2 linked regions of the Colwellia sp. M166 genome follow. The protein of the gene in region 1 interacts with the protein of each later gene in a pairwise test. Links are inferred from orthologs where the notes say so. Each region holds a gene or a part of one and is shown on either strand. Other genes may lie near its edges. The genes, in order: FGD67_RS13425 and FGD67_RS16185.

Evidence for each region.
Region 2: the proteins of FGD67_RS13425 (region 1) and FGD67_RS16185 interact in binary tests that used the Escherichia coli proteins (3 or more experiments, as listed by UniProt). The link is inferred for Colwellia sp. M166 from one-to-one orthologs.

The regions. Positions count from the first base shown.
Region 1 is NZ_CP040755.1:2,940,088-2,952,033, forward strand. Bases 4,169-7,047 are described here. They hold FGD67_RS13425 (rod shape-determining protein), read left to right. Parts: upstream 4,169-5,025; coding sequence 5,026-6,069; downstream 6,070-7,047. Other genes in these bases: FGD67_RS13420 (DUF6701 domain-containing protein), read left to right, coding at 4,169-4,775; mreC (rod shape-determining protein MreC), read left to right, coding at 6,085-6,966; mreD (rod shape-determining protein MreD), read left to right, coding at 6,963-7,047. In the rest of the region: FGD67_RS13415 (MSHA biogenesis protein MshP), read left to right, coding at 1-71; more of FGD67_RS13420, read left to right, coding at 318-4,168; more of mreD, read left to right, coding at 7,048-7,442; FGD67_RS13440 (nucleoside triphosphate pyrophosphatase), read left to right, coding at 7,444-8,031; rng (ribonuclease G), read left to right, coding at 8,044-9,507; FGD67_RS13450 (YhdP family protein), read left to right, coding at 9,552-11,946. UniProt on the Escherichia coli protein: Forms membrane-associated dynamic filaments that are essential for cell shape determination. Acts by regulating cell wall synthesis and cell elongation, and thus cell shape.
Region 2 is NZ_CP040755.1:3,567,886-3,579,757, forward strand. The notes cover bases 8,998-11,802. They hold FGD67_RS16185 (RodZ domain-containing protein), read left to right. Parts: upstream 8,998-9,789; coding sequence 9,790-10,815; downstream 10,816-11,802. Other genes in these bases: pilW (type IV pilus biogenesis/stability protein PilW), read left to right, coding at 8,998-9,777; ispG (flavodoxin-dependent (E)-4-hydroxy-3-methylbut-2-enyl-diphosphate synthase), read left to right, coding at 10,863-11,802. In the rest of the region: FGD67_RS16135 (FAD-binding oxidoreductase), read left to right, coding at 1-1,155; FGD67_RS16140 (D-2-hydroxyacid dehydrogenase), read right to left, coding at 1,312-2,265; FGD67_RS16145 (NnrS family protein), read right to left, coding at 2,451-3,656; FGD67_RS16150 (DUF2164 domain-containing protein), read right to left, coding at 3,769-4,014; FGD67_RS16155 (hypothetical protein), read left to right, coding at 4,210-4,341; Fe-S cluster assembly protein IscX, read left to right, coding at 4,367-4,567; FGD67_RS16165 (NAD-dependent malic enzyme), read left to right, coding at 4,719-6,413; ndk (nucleoside-diphosphate kinase), read left to right, coding at 6,682-7,113; FGD67_RS16175 (bifunctional tRNA (adenosine(37)-C2)-methyltransferase TrmG/ribosomal RNA large subunit methyltransferase RlmN), read left to right, coding at 7,391-8,536; more of pilW, read left to right, coding at 8,578-8,997; more of ispG, read left to right, coding at 11,803-11,872.

The sequences.
Region 1 (11,946 bases):
GTGTCGGACAGTGCAATATCGCTGGTGAAACTACCTCGAGAGTGATTGAAGTGGAAGCTCGAAGTATGTAGGAGTGGCTTCTACGCAGCTTGAGTAGTATGCAAGCTGTCTTGGTGTATTGCCTTATTGACAGGTGAAAAAAACTGGCTTTCCTCGTTTTGAAGTGACGTATTTCATGGGGAGGCGATATAAAAAAGCTTGGCTAATGCGATATAATTTATTTCAGTTAGTGTAGAGTGTGACTTTACTCGACGTTAACAATTAGTGCTGATATCAATCAACATGCTAGTAAAGTATTAAGATAGAAGGTTGTTATTATGTGTAAATTTAAATATTTTACTGCTTTGTTTATGCTGATTTATAGCGCTTTTTCAGCTCCTGTTTTGGCCGCTGAATGTCAAGCTGTATTTCCTGATGTTATTGCTTCTCATGGTGCTAGCGCAAACACCAGTAGTGTTGATTTTGGTTACAATGCACGCCTTACCAATAACCCTGATACCGTATTGTCGACTTTTCAAATTAGTCATAACTTAGGTTCGAACATTAACAGTTGTTCGACGGCTAATTGCATGGCTTCTGGTCAAGCTTCACCAGAGGTTAATGCCGATTTTTTACGCGGTAGTGGCACCATTGACTATAGTCCACCGAGCAATCAAATAACGACTTTTGGCACCACAAGTGTCAATAATTATGATCAAATAACCGCTAACTCCGATGCAGTACTTAATTTTAGTGCTAACCATGATGTTTATTTTTTTGAGAACTTATCTTTAGGCTTTAACAACACACTTAACTTGTCTGCAGGAAAAACCTATTATTTTGGTCAATTTTCGGTAGCGTCAAGTGTTGAAATCAACGTCGTCGGTGCGGGCACCGCCGTTGTTTATATTGACTCAGGAGTATTATTTACTGCCGCAACTATGGTTAACTCAAGCGGTAAAAATATATCCGGTGATGTAAGTAAACTCGTGATGCATGTTAATGGGGATGTAACGCTAAATAGCGGAGTGACCTTTTCAGGCGCTCTGTATGCTAAGGATATTACTTTTACATCGGCAAGTTTCTTACATGGGGTGACCTCAGGAGAGAAGTTTACCGTAAACTCTGACTCTATTTTGACTTACGATAGCGATGTTTTTACGGCTGATTTTGGTGAGTTTTGTCAGAAAGATATTCCTGTTACCGCCATTGCTAACTTTAAGTTCGACGAAAGAGAATATGCTAATGTTGCTGGCGAAGTTAAAGACAGTATTGGCGAGTTTCATAGTACAGCGCGATCAGCACAAACGGTAGAAGGTAAGGTGTGTCAAGCACTTGATTTATCTACAACAGGTACTCAAGATTATGTCGTACTTGATAAAGATGTTTTGCATAATAAAAGCGAGTTTAGTATTTCACTTTGGCTGAAAACGGCTAAAACTAGTACTCAGAGTATTCTATCTGGCGCCACATCAGGCAGCCATAATGAACTATTGATGTGGTTTACGCGTGACACAAGCTTTAGGCCATATCTAAAAGATAGGCCGATTAGCACTTTAACTACCTCTTCGATTGCAGGAGACACTTGGCGTCACCTAGTTTGGACACATGGTGATAATCAGAGTTGTCTATTTATTGATAGTATTGCTCAAGGGTGTATAGCTTTAACAACAAGCCCGCGGAGTGTAGAAAGTCTGATTCTGGGGCAAGAGCAGGATAGTGTTGGTAATCGTTTTGATTCTTCCCAGGCTTTTAATGGCCTAATGGATGAGCTGGTTATTTTTGATGGTGTTATTGGCCAAACACAAATTAATCAAATATATAATTATCAAAGTAACGGTTTAGATCTTGATGGCGAACCTATTATTTGTGACAGTGAATTGATTGCGCAATTTTCAATGGAATCGTTATCATGGAATGGATCTACCGATGAAGTTATTGATGAAACAGGTAATTTTAATGGCCAAGCGTTTAATGGCCTTACTACTAATAGCGCAACCTCAGCGCTAACGGGTAATCCTGGTACTTGTAGCTATGGAGAATTTGATGGCATTGATGACTATATTCAAATTGACGATGATGGTACGAGTGACTTTCCCTTAGATTTACAAAAAACATTAACGGTAAGTGTTTGGATAAATCCCAAATCATTACCAAGCTCTGGCCTAAAAACTATTGTTTCGAAAGATGAGAACTACGAATTTCACCTGCAACCTTCAGGTGAAATTAACTGGTGGTGGCAAACATCGTCTTTTTCTACATCGGGTGCCGGTATTACAGCGGGTAACTGGTATCACGTTGCCATAACTTATGAAAGTGGTAAGCAAGTAATCTATATTAACGGTGTTGAAAAAGGATCTAGCGCGGTAACGGGGGACTTAATATTAAACAATGACCCCTTACAAATAGGGCAAGATCAGCGTATTTCTAGTCGATTCTTCTCAGGGTTGATTGATGAAGTGCATATTTTTAAAGGCGCGTTAAGTGCTGCTGAAATCAATAAGATTTATGCTAAAAGACACCCTTGCGCGGAGCCCATTATTCATCACTATGAAATTGTGCATGATGGTAATGGTTTAACTTGTGCCGCTGAGCAAATCACCATCAAAGCTTGCACTAATAGCGAATGTGCAAGTAATAGTGATTTAAGTACCGAAGCGGTGAGCTTAAACTTTACTGTCATTAGTCCAACTGATGGGCGTATTATTAAAGCATCACCAACCTTTACAGGCAGTACAAGCTTTACGTTTAATCATACCACCGCAGAAACATTAACTTTATCAGTTGACGATGCAAGCGTGAATGCCAGTCATGCTTTTGAGTGTTCAGGTGTCGGTGATAGCTGTAACATGGGCTTTGAAAACGCTGGCTTTAGGTTTCTTTCTAGTAACGATAATAATGAGACTATTGCACATCAAATATCAGGTAAAGAATTTGCCGACACCCTGAAACTGCAAGCAGTTAAAAGTAATAACGGGGTGTGTGAAGGTTTATTTTCTGGTGATGTTACGATTAGCTTATCTCAAGAGAATATAACGCCAGATTTAAACTTTAACCCCGGCTTAGCTTTCCAAACGGGTGACAAGAATATTGCAAAATATCCACAATTTTCCAACGATGTTACCTTAGCTTTTGATGCTGAGAGTACTGCGACTATTGTAAAACCTCAGTATCTAGATGCTGGGCAAATTCGTTTACATGCAAAATATGCTAATGACGATATTGCTATTGTTGGCAGTTCAAATAGCTTTTGGGTAAAGCCAGACAAATTTGTGATTAACTCTACGGCCAGTTATAACGCCACTGCTGATAGCACTTTTGTTGCAGGCAAAGATTTTACTTTTCATGTTCGTGCCTTAAATGAGAACGGTGATATCACACAAAACTATCGACAAAGCGATGGAACACTAAAACTAAAGGTGACAAGAGTAGCGCCGACCCTTGCAGATACCGTCAATGGTCAGTTTACGTACCTCGATAACACAAGTATTGAAAGCGATACTGGTTTTCAGCCTGTGGTATTAACTAACTTTAGCGATGGCGATAAAGGGCAATCAGTATTTAATGGTGGGCGATATAATGAAGTTGGTGTTATTAATGTTGAGCTACAAGATAGTAATTATGGCGGTTTATCAGGTAGTCAAGGCTTAGTCAGTGCCGACAACCTTACGCTTGGGCGTTTTACTCCTGCTTACTTTAAGCAAACAGTCAATACTGCGGGTAGGCTTGATGCCTATCACAGTGATGCAGATTCAGGGCGCTGTGAAATAGCAAATTGGACTTATACCGGCCAACGCACAACTGACAACAAAGGCACTATTGGCTATAGCCTAACACCGAAAATAGCCATTACAGCTTTTAATGCACAAGACGAAATAACACAAAACTACACCTTAGGTGCGGCAGAAGGCTTTATGAGGTTGCTGGCAACAGGTGTTGATATTCCTTGGCCTGACCATGACGATGAGCAGCTTCGTGTTAATGATGAGGCGTTAAGTGCTGATGAAAATGCTGCAAACTTTGTTGAGATCACTGCGTTTATGGAGCCAGGTAAGCTAGAGTTTAGTGTTAATGATGAAGGCGCTTTAGTTGCCGGGCAAATGCTTTATACGTTTTCAGATAATGACCATTTTAGTTATGATCGGGATGAAACTAGTTTCTTAAAGCCATTTTCGGCAAAAATTCCTTTTGTACCCCAGCAAATTACCGATCAAGATGGCGTTACTTTACAAATCAATCCAGCCAGCAATGAAATAGCTGAAGCCGCTATTGAAAAGCTTGTCAGCACTGGTGTTGATATTCGTTTTGCTCGAATGGTGTTAGCAAATGCCTATGGCTCAGAAAATACACGTTTGCGAGTACCATTATCAATAGAGGTTTATAACGGCACCAACGGGAAATATGACAGTGAAAATTTTGCGATAAATTCCAATGAAAGTTGTTTAACTGCGAGTGTTGAGGATAAAAAATCAGGTACAAAATACTCAGGTAATATGAACATTTGGGATTATCGTCTCATTGATATTGAAACCGACAACATACAGGTTGCCGATACTGAGGCGAGTGTTAGTGGTGTTTTCATTGAAGGTGAGCAAAAACAATTATTTTTCAGTTCACCAACTAAGCAAGGAGTGCTGGACTTTGAATACCAAATGCCAGCATGGTTGCAATTTGATTGGCGCAATGAGGATGGCAAGAATGATGGTCCGTTCGATGCTAATCCAAGTGCTACATTAAGCTTTGGTCTTTACCGCGGCAACGACCGTATTATTTCATGGCGTGAAGTGGCCAATTAGTGTTGAGATGGCTTGAGTATTTTGTTGACCTGCCGCCTGTAAACGCTTGTTGATTTAATGAATAACAAAAAAACTGAATATTTCGCGATATTTTTATCAATCTAACAACACAAGCGCTATAGTCTGCGGTATGATAGCTTGTTAATAATACCAAATATCATTTGTCAGCTGATTTTAAGTTGGCAAATTTAGCACAATACTATTCTGGCAATTTGTTGCCTAGGTGATGTTTAAAGGACATTTCGACAATATGTTTAAGAAATTACGCGGCATGTTTTCTAACGATTTATCAATCGACTTAGGAACAGCAAATACCCTGATTTATGTGAAAGACCAAGGCATTGTTTTAAACGAGCCTTCTGTTGTTGCTATTCGACAAGATCGCAGTGGTGGCTCTAAAAGTGTAGCGGCTGTTGGTACAGCAGCTAAACAAATGTTAGGCCGTACGCCGGGCAATATCGAGGCAATTCGCCCGATGAAGGATGGCGTTATTGCTAACTTTTTTGTGACAGAAAAAATGTTGCAATACTTTATTAAACAAGTGCATAGCAATAACTTCTTACGTCCTAGCCCACGTGTTTTGGTTTGTGTTCCTTGTGGTTCAACACAGGTTGAACGTCGTGCCATTCGTGAATCAGCTTTGGGTGCAGGTGCACGTGAAGTTTACTTAATTGATGAGCCTATGGCAGCGGCAATTGGTGCGGGTATGCCAGTATCGGAAGCAACTGGATCAATGGTAGTTGATATTGGTGGTGGTACTACTGAAGTTGGCATTATTTCATTAAATGGTGTGGTTTATTCTTCGTCTGTGCGTATTGGTGGTGATAAGTTTGATGATGCTATTATTAACTATGTACGCCGCAATTTTGGTAGCCTGATTGGTGAAGCAACCGCTGAACGAATCAAGCATGAAATTGGCTCAGCTTATCCAGGTGAAGAATTAGTTGAAATTGAAGTACGCGGTCGCAACCTAGCTGAAGGTGTTCCTCGTAGCTTTACACTCAATAGCAATGAAATTTTAGAGGCACTACAAGAACCGTTAACCGGTATTGTTAGTGCTATTATGGTTGCACTTGAGCAATCACCACCTGAATTAGCAGCTGATATTTCAGAGCGCGGTATGATTCTAACTGGCGGTGGTGCTTTACTGAAAGATATTGATCGTTTATTAATGGAAGAGACTGGCATTCCTGTTGTGGTTGCTGATGATCCATTAACTTGTGTGGCACGTGGCGGTGGCAAGGCAATTGAAATGATTGATATGCACGGCGGCGATTTGTTCTCTTACGAATAATTAATAGTTCACGCAATGAATCCAATATTTAAGCATGGACCTTCCCCACAGCACCGACTTATTTTGGTGCTGTTTTGTTCTGGACTGTTAATATTTTTTGACCATAAAGCTAATAGCTTCGAGTTTGCTCGCGGCTATTTACAGTCTATGGTGAGCCCTCTGCAATACTTAGCAACAGCGCCTAAACAAATGATGAATTGGGCGGCAGAAAATATTGTTACTCGTCGTCAACTTATTGCCGATAACGAGCAATATAAAATCAATGAATTAGCTTTTCATGAACAAGCGTTACAATTACAGATTGTACAACGCGAAAATGATCGTTTAAGGGCCTTACTTGCGTCACCATTACGTGGTGATGCTAAAAAAATGGTTGCTGAAATTTTAGCGGTTGATAGTGACCCTTATACCCACCAAGTGGTCATTAATCGAGGGGCAAATGATGGCGTTTATGAAGGTCAAGCCGTTATTGATGATGAAGGTATTGTTGGTCAAATACTGCATGTAGGCACTACCAGTAGTCGTGTATTATTGATCACCGATGTAACTCATGCGGTACCGGTCAGAGTCAGCCGAAATGGCGTTCGCTTAATTGCGAGTGGGGTTGGGGTGATAGATACCTTAGGACATAACCATGTGCCGCATAGTGCTGATATTCGAGTTGATGATATGTTAGTTACGTCAGGCTTAGGCGGTAAATTTCCAGAAGGTTATCCCGTGGCAAAAGTGACTTCTGTGTTGCAAGATGAATCACGTGCTTTTTCTCAAATTCAAAGTCAACCTGTCGCGAAAATAGATCGCTTACGTTATGTTTTATTGTTATGGCCAGAGCAAAGCAACTTGCAAGCAACTAAAAATATAGTGCTAAAACCAGATGACAAGGCTAAAAATAAATGACCATTGCTAGTCGCTTGATTATTCTATTAACTTTTTTAGTCGCTTTAATGGCAAGTATTATGCCTTTGCCTTTGAGTGTTGATGCTTTTCGACCTGACTGGGTACTGATTGTGCTACTTTACTGGTGCTTGGCGTTACCAAACCGAGTAAATGTTATATCAGCGGGGGTGATGGGCTTTATTCTTGATGTTTTATTAGGTTCAACCTTAGGTGTTCATGCTGCAGCAATGGCTATTTCTGTTTATATTGTGGCAGGAAATTTTCAAAAAATACGCAACTTTTCTATTTGGCAGCAAGCATTAATTGTTGGTGTGTTGTCGGCGCTGTATCATTTAATAGTATTTTGGCTGCAACGCTTTCTAACTGATGCGGTATTTTTGCCGAGTTATTTATACCCCGTTCTTACCACAATTATATTGTGGCCTTGGGTATTTTTATTATTACGTAAAATAAGACGAAACTTTCGAATCAAATAACATGTCTAATACCCTGATTTTGGCGTCACAATCACCACGCCGTAAAGAATTACTAAAACAACTTGGTTATGATTTCACTTGTGTACCTGCCGATATCGATGAAAGCGTACTGTCGAGTGAATCTCCTGAGCAATATGTTGCTCGTTTGGCGTTAGCAAAAGCGCAGGCTATTGCTATTAAACATCATGATGATGTGGTGGTACTTGGTTCAGATACGAGTGTGGTATTTGGGCAGCATATTTTAGGTAAGCCTGAATCTTTATCTGATTGTCATACTATGTTGGCTATGTTATCAGGCAATACTCATGAAGTGGTTACCGCAATTGCTGGGGTTAAAGGTCAACGATTTGAGGTTGTTATAGTAAGTACAGAGGTAGATTTCAAAACCCTAAGTGAAAAAGAAATAACACACTACTGGCATACAGGTGAGCCGCAAGATAAAGCTGGCGCTTACGGTATTCAAGGCATTGCGGGTCAATTTGTTAAACAAATTCGTGGTAGCTATTCTGCTGTAGTTGGCTTGCCTTTATATGAAACAGCCCAGTTACTATCGACATTCGGTGTTAAGTCATCAATGACAACAGATTAAACAGGAATTGATATGAGCGGTGAATTACTTATCAATGTTACCCCAAGTGAAACACGGGTAGCGTTAATCGAAAATGGTTCACTACAAGAAGTGCATGTTGAGCGTGAAGCTCGTCGTGGCTTAGTAGGAAATATCTACCTTGGTAAGATTATTCGGGTACTACCCGGCATGCAAGCCGCTTTTGTTGATATTAATTTAGGCAAAGCGGCTTTTTTACATGCCTCGGATATTAATTCTAAATTGATTTTAAAAGTAGACAGTAATAGTGAACAAGTACCTGATATTCGCAATTTGGTGCATGAAGGGCAATATATTGTTGTCCAGGTTGTTAAAGACCCTATGGGCACGAAAGGCGCCCGTTTAACTACAGATATTACTGTCGCAGCACGCTTTTTAGTGTTGATGCCCAATGCCAGTCACGCTGGAATATCGCAACGTATTGAAGACCCGAAAGAGCGCAACCGTTTAAAATCTATTGTTACGCCATACTGCGGAGAAGATCATGGCTTTATTGTCCGTACTGCCGCAGAAGGTGCTGGTATTGAAGAATTGCAGCACGATGCCGAGTTTTTGCGCCGTGTGTGGGCAAAAGTGATCGAGCGCAAAGAGCGCAAACAAACCAAAGATCCTATTTATCAAGATTTATCATTAGCCTTTCGAGTGCTACGTGATTTTGTTGGTGTTTCACTTGAACGTATTCGTATTGATTCTAAGCTAACTTATGAGCAATTAGTTGAATTTACCAGTGAATTTGTACCGAACTTAGCGCCAGTATTGGAATACTATCCCGGCGAGCGGCCAATATTTGACTTATTTGATGTGGAAAGTGAAATCCAACGTTCTTTGCACCGTAGAATTGAGTTGAAGTCGGGGGGCTACCTGATCATAGATCAAACAGAAGCTATGACCACGATTGATATTAATACCGGTGCTTTTGTTGGTCACAGAAATTTAGAAGAGACCATATTTAATACCAATATTGAAGCGACGCAGGCGATTGCTCGACAGCTTAGATTAAGAAACCTTGGTGGTATTATCATCGTTGATTTTATCGACATGAACGAGAAAGAGCATCAACGCCGAGTACTACATAGCTTAGATGTGGCTATGGCTAAAGATAATGTTAAATACAGCTTGTCAGGATTTTCAGCGTTAGGGCTTGTTGAAATGACGCGTAAACGCACGCGTGAAAGCTTAGAACATATTCTCTGTGGCGAGTGCGAAGTTTGTCATGGTCGAGGCTATGTTAAAACGGTTGAGACGGTCTGTTTTGAAATTTTACGAGAAATTGTCCGCGTTAACCGTGCATACGATGCCGATAAATTTATTGTTTATGCTTCGTCATCGGTGAGTGAATCATTAATAAACGATGAGTATCATAATCTTGCTGAGCTTGAGGTTTTCATTGGTAAGCAGATTAAAGTACAGACAGAAAACATGTATAATCAAGAGCAGTTTGATGTTGTTATGATGTAGTGTCCTATATTTATGAATAATGTAAGTGTCTTGGTAAAATATTAATGAGTGTTTCCACGGTATTAAATCGCTGGCTTAAGCGCCTTTATAAACTGTTAGCAATATTGCTAGTGGTGTTTGCCGTGTTGATTAGTACCTTGCGCTTATTTCTACCTTATGCGCATAATTATCGCCAAAATGTCGAAGATTACATAAATACCACCTACAACAGTAATATTTCTATTGGTTCCCTAAGCATGGGCTGGCAAACATCGGGGCCGACTCTGATCACCCGACAAGTCGAGCTTTCCTCCCTCGGTGATAATAAAATATACATTGATAGCCTAGAAGTTGAATTGGATTTTTGGCGCAGTGTACGCTCAAGACAATTAGTGACTAAAGACTTTGTTATTTCCGGCGCTGAATTAACGTTTGAGCAGGATGCGCTGGCTAATTCTGCGGAAGAAGTCAGTGATAATGATGAATCTGATGAGAGCTTATTAGACTCGCTTTCTACTATTTTATTAGATCAAATTTCTCGCTTTTCAATTCGTGATAGCCATGTACTTTATCGTTCCATTGCCGGAGATCGAGCGTTTACCATTAATGAAATGTTTTGGCTCAATGACAATGATCGTCATCAAGCCAATGGAACGGTCATTGTTGATGGCTTAAGCTCTAATAATTTAAAAGTATTATTAGACTTTAAAGGTCAAAGCTTTGATAACCTCAGTGGACAAGCTTACCTTGAAGCGAATGAAATCGATATAACACCTTGGTTAGGGCGAGTATTAGCGATCAAGGATGCCAATACGCATTCGGCGATTAACTTTAATGCTTGGCTGAATATTAGTGCGGGTGAAGCCGAATTTATTCAGTTAGCGTTAGGTAATAACAAAATTACTTGGCAGCATCTTGATAAAGTACAAAGTTTTGAAGTTATCGGTGGTGATGTCGAAATAAAAACCTTGGGTGAATTGCAGTTTAACGTTGCCACATCAGCATTAACCATTAAAAGAAATGGCATTGAGACTAATCGACTATCACTATTGGCCAATGTTGACGGTGATAACGTTAACGGTTATATCAGTGCCTTAGAGTTAGCCAGTTTTACTGGTATATCACCGTTATTACTGAATGACGTTGCGCTAGAAAGCTTATTACTTGATCTTGCTGCTGTTGGTCGCGTTGAAGATATTCATTTTCGTACTAGCGCCGATGATTTAGCGATAACCGCAGAATTTAGCAACGTTAATAGTCACTTTAGCCATGGCATTCCTGGTATTGATAATGTTAGTGGCGAATTGGTTTATTTAAATAATCAGCTGCAAATATCATTAAATGCTGTTGATGGCGCGCTTAATTTTGATAAACACTTTAAATATCCTATTCCTTATACACGCTTAAGTAGCCAGATTAATGCGCAGTTTTTTGCCGATGATTGGCAGCTCTTGGTTGATAATATTGAGTTTAGCTCTCCAGAGTTGAACTTAACTGCCGATGTTAAGGTTGAAAGTATAAAAGATCAGCCGATTACGATGTCATTATTAGCTAGTGTGAGTGATGGCAATGCCAAGTATGCTGAGTATTATTATCCACATTTACTGATGGGGCCGGGACTTGTCGGTTACTTAAATGGTGCCATTGTTGATGGTAAGGTTAATCAGGCTTTGGTGCTGTTTAATGGGCCATTACAAAACTTTCCATTTGATCATCACGAAGGTGTGTTTGTTGTTGATGCTGAATTATCAGAAAGTACGTTTAAATTTGATCCTGAATGGCCGGCAATCAATAATTTTTCAGCCAATTTAAACTTTACTAATAATAGTATGCTAATAACAGGGCGAGCAGGTCAGTTATCAGGTATTGATGTTAGCGGAGTTGAAGCCGCGATTGCGAGCCTATCTGATGGTCAAGTATTAACGGTCGATGCTGATTTTACCAATGTGCAACCACAGCAGGTGAGTCAATTGATGGACGCTAGTCCAATGCAAAATTCCATTGGCGTGACATTAGAGCAAGTGCTTATTTCAGACCCTATTAGTGGTGACTTTTCGTTAACCTTACCGTTAAACGATCTTGATGCCGTTGTTGCAAAGGGCCATGTTGACTTTAAAAATAATCGCTTAGCGCTACAAGCGCCACGTATGGATTTTAGCCAAGTAAACGGTCACTTGGATTATGCTAATGATGTCCTAACAGCCTCTAATGTTGAGATGGATTGGCGTGGTTTGCCGTTAACACTTAATGTGCAAGCTAAGCAAAAGTCAGAGTTTTATAACGTCAATATTGAAACATTAGCTCAATGGCAAGCTAGCCAGTGGCATGCGCAATTACCTCATGATTTGGTAAAATATGCCCAAGGGCCCTTAGCTTGGCAAGGCTTACTAGCGCTTAATATCAGTGATGATAAATTTACTTATGATTACCAAATTAACTCAAAGTTAAATGAATTAACCT
Region 2 (11,872 bases), 630 kb from region 1 along the record:
GAACATGGTATTAAAGCGCATGTTTTAGAAGCTAATCAAACTGCCTGGGGTTGTAGTGGGCGTAATGCCGGTTTTATTTTGAAATCTTCCGGTCGCAAGTCCTATGGCCAAATGGCTAAGCAATGGGGCGAAGAAGTGATGCGCGGTATTTATCAGGAAATGGCGGCAGGTGTCGACACGGTAAATAGCTTGATCGGCGAAGGCATCGACTGCGATCGCCAGAGTGCTGGTTATATCAAGGTTGCGCATAAGCCTAATAAATTGAAAGAGCTGGTTGAGTTGGCCAAGCTTCAACAGAAAATGTTTGGTTATGACGTTGAAATTCTTTCACAAGCTGAAGTACGTCAACAATATATGGATGACCGCAATGCTTATGGCGCGATTCGTTATCAAGACGGTTTTGGTTTAAATCCTTTAAAACTGGCTTGGGGCTATCAAAAATTAGCCCGTCAAGCTGGCGCGAAAGTACATTGTGCTTCTCCAGTAACCCAATGGCTGTCAGGTGACAATAAGCAGAAGCTGCACACGCCTAATGGTATTGTTAGTGCGCAAAAAGTGGTTATTGCAACTAATGGCTATACGCCAAAAGGTTTTCACGACTTAACCACCGATCGAACATTGCCAGTATTGTCACAAATTATTGTTACTGAACCATTAAATGAAGCACAACTTGCTGCTTGTAATTTCTTAACCTCTAATGTGGTTATGGACACGCGAGCATTGAAGTATTATTACCGTAAGTTACCCGATAATAGAATATTGTTTGGCGGTAGAGGAGCGATCACCGGCAAAAGTGCAGAAGATCCTTATTACGCACAACGTCTACTGTCGGTACTCAAAAGCAGTTTTCCTGCGCTGAGCAACATCAACTACAGTTATGCTTGGTCTGGCTGGATTTGTATGGCGTTAGATGATTTACCGCACATTTATCAAAATGATGAAAAGTCGGTATTTTACAGCATGGGCTACTGCGGTAGTGGCGTTTCATTTTCGGTACAAGCGGGCAAGCGTTTAGCTGAAAAAGTGGCTGAAAAACCGGTACCTGATTTGCCGTTGTACAATAAAGCTTTGCCTAAGTTTCCATTTGCTCCATTGCGACGAGTAGGGCAGTGGGGCTATTTTCATTACGGTAAAGTAAAAGACCAGTGGTTTTAAAATACGGGCCTTCTACTTGTTGCTTTACTCAGCCTTAATCAACACGATTTGCGCGTTCATTACGACGAGTAGGGCAGTGGGGCTATTTTCATTATGGGAAAGTAAAAGACCAGTGGTTTTAAAATACGGGCCTTCTACTTGTTGTTTTACTCAGTATTAATCAACACGATTTGTGTGTTCACCTTGCTTAAATGCCGTTATATTCCTGGCGACCAAATTAAGTAAGGCCTGCTGTGCTTGTTGGCTTGCCCAAGCGATATGAGCGGTAATTTTTAACTTAGGTGACTGCGCAGCTAAAAGTATATGATCTTTTGGTGGTGGCTCTTGTTCAAGTACATCTAAAATCGCGCAGGCAATTTCATCGTTATTTAAGGCACTGAGCAAATCTTGGTTATTAATTAAAGCACCGCGTGCGGTATTAATCAGTATCGCGCTTGTTTTCATACGAGCAAATAACTCCGCATTAAACATACCTTGTGTTTCTGGCGTTTGCGGGCAATGTAAGCTGATAATATCTGCTTGCTCGATAGCGGCTAAAAACGCCATTCGCTCAGGTCTAATCGTTGTAGCACCAGGTCTTTCTGCAATCAGTACCGTCATGTCAAAAGCTTTAGCAATATCGGCAACTTTTTGTCCCAAAGCCCCGTAACCAATAATAGCGATAGACTTGCCTGCTAGTTCGATACTGCCATTACCGTGCAGACAAAAGGTCTCACTTTTCTGCCATAAACCCTGTTGGGTATTGCGGTTGTGATGCTCAATTTGACTAAAGTGAGCCAGTAACTGAGCAAAAATATATTGGACAAGGGTATTTTTTGCATAACCACTGACATTAGTCACCGCTATACCGAGTGCTTTCGCTGCTGCAATATCGACATTATTAATGCCGGTAGCGGTGACACATATTAGTTTTAAATCAGGTAGCTGACTTAATGTTTCACGGCTTAGTTCTACTTTGTTAGTTAATATAATTTCTGCATTAGCACTATGTTGCACGACTTGTGAGGGAGATGTTGTTGCGTGTAGGTTAAGGTTACTGACTACCTGATTAATAGTTGATAAATCTAAGGATTGGCTAAAGGTTTGATAATCTAAAAATACAGCTCGCATGGAAGAGACTCATTAGAAAAATTTTGCCAAGCTTATCGTAAAGCTGTCAATGGGTCGATGGCATTTTTGGATATTTTGGAGAATATCGAATTGAAATATTAACGTCTTAACAGTGTGGACTGTAAAGACGTTAATATTGAAGAAATTAAAACTTGGTTATGGTCATTAATGAGCGTGCCAAACGTTTATCCTGGGCGGCCATCAGCGCGAGACTTTAACAGCATTGGACCATAGAAGATAACAAATAATCCGAAGCTGATCAGCCAAAGCAAACCACTGATATCGATAAATATCATGGTTTTTTCTGGCAAGCCCCAAGGGCCAAAACTTCTGATTAAGCTGGCTAGTACCATGGCAGCAAAAGCCAGTGACATCAGCATTGGGGGCTGTAAAGTTCTACCTGTATGACCTAATGATACGCGCGAAATCATCGCGAGAATAACACCGCCAATGCCACCAATAGTGATTAAATGCCAAATATGATTGCTCGGTATTTCAGGTATTAAATAACTGAAACCGAGTAATGTTAAGCCAAAAGCCAGCGCTTTAATTGAAAAGTGTAATGACCATAGTAGTGGCACGCCTAGGGTTATCCAAGGGCGCCATCTCAGCCAACGGATAGCTTGAAAAATACCGGCGAAGATTAAAATAATACCGATATAAAAGTTATTTACGCCAATGATCGGATGTAATAGCAGTAGTATGGTGAGCAAAGCCAGTGAACCATTAGTTAACTTATCAAGCCAAGGCAGTGGCGTAGTTTTTGTGGTTTTTGTGCCATTGGCGGTAAACATAGGCACTACGCGGCCAACCATAACCGAGATCAGTAAGGTAATTAACATAACACCAGCATAACCAGCATATTGCGTAGAGATTGATGCCGGATAATAAATGCTGGCGTGCATTTCTGCATTAGCGAGAGTGAAAATAGTTAACAAAGGCACAAAAAATAAATTGCGATATTGTTTAATCGCTAATATTGGTTTTGCCAAGATAAAAGCAACACAAGGTAAAAATGCTAAATCTATTACTGTGCTTAGGGCTGGGCCAAAGATATTGGGTAACAATAAACTCACTCGGCCTAATAACCAGAGGAGAAATAAAGCCGCTAAAAGCTTACCTTTAACACCCGGAAGTCCAGTCCAATTTTGTACGGCTGTTAACAGAAAACCTGCAATGATGGCACAGCCAAAACCAAAAATCATTTCGTGAATATGCCACCAGTAGCCGCCACCTAAAGGTTGAATGTCTAAAGCTCCTCGATACAGCATAATCCATAAGAAAATAGCGATAACACTAAAAAGTGCGCCAGCCAAAAAGAAAGGCCGAAAACCTAATCTAAATAGCGGCGTTATTTGTTGTTCTTTTTTTAAATCGGTAATTTGCATCATAGCTGCAACCTTAGGTGTTTATATTGTGGCGATCATAAAGCAATCAAGAATAATTACTTTGCCATATATCAAATAATTTAGTCTTGAGTTAGCTTTTTATACTCAAGCGATGTTAAGTAATTGGTAACTCTAACTCAACAATTTGTTCAGAAATTAATTCAAGTTTTTCTGACATTAAGGCTTGGGCGTCATACAAGCCACGGTTGTAATAAACGGCACCTAATTCCTTAGTAAAGAAATCAAGTAAAAAATCAGCATCAAATTGCTCCAATTCTTGCTCTAGTTCTTTCAGAAAATAGCGTTGTAATTTGTCGATTAACAATGACTTTTCATTGGCCGTGAATTTTATCGGTGACATTGATTGGTTTCCAGTCCTAGTAAGTTTAGAATGATTTATACCAATTCTACTAAGTTTCTTCCCACTCAGTGAACAAACTTAATAGACTTGGTATTATTATACTCATTTAGTATCATTATTTTTTGCTTAATGAATAACCTAATGACAAATATACTATTATACTGTTCCATATAAATTTTAAGTTAAGTAATTGCTGTGAATAAATCATCGTTTAAACAATGGTGGCATACCGATTGTCAGTTTTGCCGTAAAGCTAGAATGATCATTTTTTGGTTAATTTTGATGTTAGCTGCTGATGCACTTTGGTTTGGTTTGATCATTCACTAATTAGATAAACAAAAAGAGGTAGACCATGAGTTATCGCTGGACTGATTCACTTGATATTGCACTCGACCTGATCGAAGAGCATCCTGATGTCGATCCTATGACATTACATTTTCCTGAATTAATGCAATGGGTTTTGGCATTAGAAAACTTTGATGATGATCCCAAGCATTGTGGTGAACGGGTACTTGAAGCAATTCAGTTGGCTTGGATATCAGAAGCGGATTAAATTTCTCTTCTATTTTATTTAGAGCAGATTAATGTTGAATGATTAATCTATATCACTTTTCAAAAGCCGATATTTGGCTATAATATGCGCTCGATTATTATTGTGGTGAATTTTCACCATTCACTAAAAATATAAAGAATATACTTCAACTATGACATCTGAAACTAATCAACGTCCATTATATATCCCATATGCGGGTCCTAGCTTATTAGAAACACCTCTACTCAATAAAGGTAGTGCATTTAGTGAAGAGGAACGCTCACATTTTAATTTAACCGGCTTGTTACCGCCGCGTTTTGAAAGTATCGATGAGCAAGTTGAACGTGCTTATATGCAGTATCGTACTTTTGATACTAACTTGAATAAACACATATATTTACGTGCGATTCATGATAATAATGAAACTTTATTTTTTAAGTTAGTGCAAGCGCACCTGGCTGAAATGATGCCAATTATTTATACCCCAACCGTTGGTGATGCTTGTGAACAATTTTCTGATATTTATCGTAGTTCACGAGGTTTGTTTGTTTCTTATGACCAACGTCATCAGCTTGATGACATTTTGCGTAATGCCACGAAAAATAAAGTTAAAGTTATCGTCGTTACCGATGGTGAGCGTATTCTGGGTTTAGGCGATCAAGGTATTGGCGGTATGGGCATTCCAATTGGTAAGCTCTCGCTTTATACGGCTTGTGGTGGTATTAGCCCAGCATATACTTTGCCGGTTATGCTTGATGTTGGTACCAATAATGAAAAACTGTTAAACGATCCTATGTATATGGGCTGGCGCCATCCTCGTATTGAGCAAGAAAAGTACGATGAGTTTTTAGCAATGTTTATCAATGCTGTTAAACGTCGTTGGCCACATGTGTTATTGCAGTTTGAAGATTTTGCGCAACCTAATGCCACACCATTACTAAACCGTTACCGTGATGAAATATGTTGTTTTAACGATGATATTCAAGGCACAGCGTCAGTAACGGTTGGCACGTTATTAGCGGCTTGTCGCACCAAAAATGTACCATTGTCAGCACAACGAGTTGCCTTTGTTGGCGCAGGCTCTGCCGGTTGCGGTATTGCCGAACAAATTATTGCACAAATGGTTAGTGAAGGAATTTCTGAACAACAAGCTCGCAGCCAAATATTTATGATCGACCGTTTCGGTTTATTAACTGAAGGTATGACGGGTTTACGTGACTTTCAAGCGAAACTGGCACAAAAACAGTCTGCCACTGCAACATGGAATGCCGCCGGTGAATACGCTTCGTTGTTAGAAGTCATGCACGGCGCAAAACCAACGATTTTAATCGGTGTTTCTGGCGTGCCTGGCTTATTCACTGAGGAAGTCATCAAAGCGATGAAGTCGCATTGTGCTAGACCTATAATATTCCCACTGAGTAATCCAAGTCGTCAAGTCGAAGCAACGCCAGAACAGGTTATTAACTGGACTGAAGGTGAGGTTATTATTGCTACCGGCAGCCCGTTTGAAGCTGTTGAATATAAAGGCGAACTTTTTCCTATCGCCCAGTGCAACAATAGTTATGTTTTCCCTGGTATCGGCTTAGGGGTAGTTTCTGCCAATATAGCTCGTATCACTGATAAAATGTTAATGGCCGCAAGTGAAATGTTAGCACAAGCTTCACCTTTGGCGAATACCGCCAAGGGAGAGTTGCTACCACCATTAGTTGAAATTGCCGGCCTAAGTAAAAGAATAGCTTTTGCTGTTGCTAAAGTTGCTTATGAGCAAGGGCATGCGTTGCCACTTTCTGATGAACAATTAGCAGAGAAGATTGAGGCTAACTTTTGGACACCGCAATATCGTCAGTACCGCCGCATTAGTATTTAAGCCATGAGCCAATGGCTTTAACATAATAGTGTCGACTGCAAAACGCCCATCTTGATGGGCGTTTTATGTTTTACTGAAGCAACAATGGTCAAGCTGCTTTTAGGCTTTAATGCAATATCATCAGTGGCAGCGGCCCTAGTTAAGAAAATCCCTCAAATTATTACTGTGCTGATGAAAAGTGATAAGCCTAGGCATTTGCTTTTAATTCGTCTATAATCGCGCCAAAATTTATACCGTATTTAATTCTAATTTTATTGAGAGGGCTATCATGGCTATCGAACGTACTTTTTCTATCGTAAAACCTGACGCAGTTGCTAAAAACTTTATCGGTCAAATCTATAACCGTTTTGAAACTGCTGGTTTAAAAATCGTTGCTTCTAAAATGATTCACTTATCAAAAGAAAAAGCAGAAGGTTTTTACGCTGAGCACAGCGAACGTCCTTTCTTCGGCGCTTTAGTTGAATTCATGACTTCTGGCCCAGTAATGGTACAAGTTTTAGAAGGCGAAAACGCTGTTCTTAAAAACCGTGAAATCATGGGTGCTACTAACCCTGCTGAAGCACTTGCTGGTACTATCCGTGCCGATCTTGCTGACTCAATCGACGAAAATGCAGCTCACGGCTCTGACGCTTTAGAATCAGCAGCACGTGAAATTGCATACTTCTTCGCTGATGAAGAAATCTGTCCACGTACTCGTTAATTTTAAAGCTTATATCATAAGCTATCTGCACAACAGGTTGCTTAGTATTGTTTAAGAATTAATTTGAAGGATTTTACCGTTAATCGGTAAAATCCTTTTGTCTATTTTAAGGCTATAGAAAATTGAATGTTTTTGCAGAGCACAGACTACTGAGAACATTGACTTTTATTTAGTTTAAACTTTTTTAAGGTTTGAAATAGATCCACTAAATTGTTTGTTTTGCGCAAAAAGCGTACAATTTATTCTGTAATTTTGTAGTGTTGAGAAACTTTTTATCATGAGTGATGTAACCGAAGTAGTAACCCCTGTAAAGCATAAAATTAATTTACTGAACCTTGACCATCAAGGAATGAGGGAATATTTTGCTTCCATCGGCGAAAAGCCATTTCGTGCCGATCAAATTATGAAATGGATGTATCACTTTGGTTATGATGACTTTGACTTGATGACTAACCTGAATAAAAAGTTACGTGAGAAGTTACAACGTGATACTGAAATTAAAGCGCCTGAAATTTCTGAAAAACAAGTGTCAAACGATGGCACGATTAAATATGCTCTACGTTTAGAAGGTGGTCAGGAAGTTGAAACGGTGTGGATCCCTGAAAATGGTCGCGCAACCCTTTGTGTTTCATCGCAAGTGGGTTGTGCTTTAGAGTGTACTTTCTGTTCAACTGCGCAACAAGGTTTCAACCGTAACCTCTCAATGGCTGAAATTATTGGCCAAGTATGGCGAGTTGCTAATGATATTGGTGCCACTCGTATTGCCGGTACTCGTCCAATTACCAACATTGTTATGATGGGGATGGGTGAGCCGTTACTGAATATGAAAAACCTTATTCCTGCATTAGATACTATGTTAAATGATTTAGGTTATGGTCTGTCAAAGCGTCGTGTTACGGTTAGTACTTCTGGCGTAGTACCTGCGCTTGATATGCTAAAAGAAAAAATTGATTGTGCGTTAGCAATATCAATTCATGCGCCAAACAATAAGTTACGTGATGAATTAGTGCCAATAAATAAAAAATATCCGCTAGAAGAGTTTTTAGCCGCTGCGGGGCGTTATATTGAGGGTTCAAAAGCTAATAAACAGGCAACCATTGAATATGTCATGCTTGACCATGTTAACGATAGTACTGAACAAGCACATGAATTAGCTCATGCTTTGAAAGATTTACCGAGTAAAATCAATTTGATCCCATTTAATCCTTATCCGGGGTCACCTTACACTCGTTCAAGTAATTCACGTATCGACCGTTTCGATAAAGTACTGCAAAGCTACGGCCTGACAGTGATCACTCGCCGCACGCGTGGTGATGATATTGATGCCGCATGTGGACAGTTAGCGGGTGATGTTTTAGATAGAACTAAGCGAACAGGAAAAAAAGAGGTGAAAGCTGAATCAATTTCAGTAAAAATGGTTTAATTCCAACGTTAAATCATTACTGACTAAGTGACGACACTTTTATGATGGCAAAATTATCAACGATTTTTATCGTGTTGCTAAGTACGATGAGTTTAACCGCTTGTGTGACGCAAAATTATGGCCATGATAAAAGTACTCCGTTAATTGAAAATGAAGCAAGTAATAATGAAATAGCCATGACCCGAATTTCTCTCGGCTTAGGCTATTTAAAAATGGGCAATACTCAGCAGGCGAAACTCAATTTAGCGAAAGCTAAACGTTTTGCGCCTAATTTAGTGCAAGTGCACACAGCATTCGCTCATTATTATGAAACGGTTGGAGAAGCTGATTTAGCGATAGAGGCTTTTGAGCATGCTTTAAGCCTTAATAGTGATGATGCCGATACCTTGAATAATTATGGTGTATTTTTGTGTCGCCAAGAAAAATATGCTGCTGCCGAACAACAGATCTTAAAAGCTATAGCGATCCCTAGCTATATCTTAGTTGCACAAAGTTATGAAAATTTAGCACTATGTCAGCTCAAAGCTAAACAGTTTAATAAAGCGGAAATATATCTTGAAAAAGCCATTGCGCATAGTCCCAATAGCGCAAGTTCGTTATATCAAATGATGCGTCTACAATACGCGAAAAGTAACTATACGTCAGCACAAAGCTATTTATATCGCTATGAAAAATCAACGCGTCGTTTTAGTGCCGAGGCATTAGCCTTAGCCTTTAAAATATTTACCAAACAGGGCAACAAAGCTATTGCTGAAAATTATGGCAATATGCTGGTAAAAATGTTTCCTCATTCTTTTGAGGCAAAGCAATACATTTTAAATGAACTATATCGGCTTGATGCTGACAAACTAGCTGAACAATACCGAGATTCACTTGCTAATGGTAAAAAGACAACAAAGAAAAAGCGCGTTGTGGTATTGTCACCGAAAGTTGTCGCGATTTCAGAAAAATCAGACTTGAGTAGTCAAGGCCTCAAGCCAATGATGGTAAATTCAGTTATGCCAACAGTGAAACAAAAGCTTGAATCGCAAGAAAAAATAGCTAGAGAAAACAATAAACCAACTATGGTGTCATTACCTATTCATACTGTGGAACAAGGCGATAGTTTATTTACTGTTGCTAAACAACACAATATTGCGGTGAATAGGTTAAAACGCTGGAATAAGCTGCGTAGTCCTTATATTTTAAAAATCGGTGATGTACTTTATCTCGCAGACCCTAAATTAGCTGCGAAACACTAAGAGTAACGCTTGATGAAGCAAGAGCATATAATATTGAAAAATGAAGAAGAGCAATTATCAGAAATATCTGATGATATTGAAATTGTTGGCCCTGGTCGTATGCTTAAAGAAGCACGAAAAATTAAGGGCTTAAGCCAGCAGCAAGTGGCAGACAAATTAAACTTTAGAATATCACTCGTTGAAAACATTGAAGTTGAGCAATTTGATCTTAGCTTACCTTCGGCCTTCAACCGTGGCTATTTAAAAAGTTACGCTAAGCTAGTTAATATTTCCCAAGAAGATATCTTGAATAGTTATGACCAACTGGGGGGTTCACAGCGTCAATGTGCTGAAATGCAAAGCTTTTCTAAAGGTACTGAAAAACAAGCTGAGCACAATATGCTAATGTGGATTTCTTATCTTATTTTAGCCATTCTAGTGACGGCAACGGTAGTTTGGTGGTTGCAATCACCTTCAGAACAGCCAGAGCCGATATTAACTGAAACGGCTGAATTAGCAGTGGCAGATAATAATAACACTGAGCCCAGCAACTTATCTGATAGTGCCAGTGCAATTGAGCTAAATAATGAAGTTAGTACTGAGCAGCAAGAAACTTTAGCGAATGCACTCGACAATACTATAGACACTGTGACAGCGCCAGCAAGCACTCTACCAACAACAGTAGATGATAGTGTTAAGGTCACAATTGAACCGCTTAACGCTGAACAATCCCCAGTAGTTGAAGCGTCAACTACGCTTCAAGTAGTCTCTGATAATGAAATAATGGCTAATGATGATGAATTAACCGTACCTTTAGCGGATGTGGTGTTTACTTTTTCTGGTGATTGTTGGGTTAATATTTATGATGCTACAGGTGAAAGAATTGCTTGGGGCGTTAAAAAATCAGGTTATATTATGCGTATTTCTGGTCAAGCGCCATTTTCTGTTACCTTAGGTAAGCCTGAATTGGTGCAAATAGATTACAATGACGTTTCGGTTGATATGACGACTTTTAACGCCGGAAATATTGCCAAGTTTTCATTACCACTAGCGCCTTAATACGGTAACATCCCGTTTAATTAACGTAACAATATTGAATTTTTATTATGTTTAAAGAATCTCCTATTATTCGTCGAAAATCCCGTCAGATCATGGTGGGTAATGTACCTGTTGGCGGCGATGCCCCTATTACTGTCCAGTCAATGACTAATACCTTGACCACAGATGTTGCGGCAACTGTCGGACAAATTAAAGCTCTTGAAGCTGTTGGTGCTGATATTGTTCGAGTCAGTGTACCGACAATGGACGCTGCTGAAGCTTTTCGTGAAATAAAGCGCCAAACCAATATTCCGTTAGTTGCTGATATTCATTTTGACTACCGTATTGCTTTAAAGGTAGCGGAGTACGGTGTTGATTGTTTGCGGATTAACCCCGGCAATATCGGCCGTGAAGACAGAGTTCGCTCGGTGGTTGAGTGCGCGCGTGATAACAATATTCCGATTAGAATCGGTGTTAATGGCGGCTCTTTAGAAAAAGATATTCAAGAACGCTACCGTGAACCGACACCGGAAGCTTTGTTAGAGTCGGCGATGCGTCATGTTGATATTCTTGATCGTTTAAATTTTCATGAATTTAAAGTCAGCGTCAAAGCTTCTGATGTATTTCTTGCTGTTGGCGCCTACCGTTTACTGGCGAAGCAAATAGATAATCCTTTGCATTTAGGCATTACTGAAGCTGGCGGCTTACGCTCTGGCTCTGTTAAATCATCGGTAGGCCTAGGGTTATTATTAGCAGAAGGCATTGGAGATACCTTGCGTATTTCATTGGCTGCTGATCCTATCGAAGAAATTAAAGTTGGTTTTGATATTTTAAAATCATTAAAATTGCGCAGTCGTGGTATTAATCTTATTGCGTGTCCAAGCTGCTCTCGTCAAGAGTTCGATGTTATCTCGACGGTAAATGCACTAGAGCAGCGCATTGAAGACATTATGACGCCGATGGATGTATCTATCATTGGCTGTATCGTTAACGGTCCGGGGGAAGCAATCGTTTCTGATCTCGGTTTAACCGGCAGCAGTAAAAAAAGTGGCTATTACCTTGATGGTATCCGTCAAAA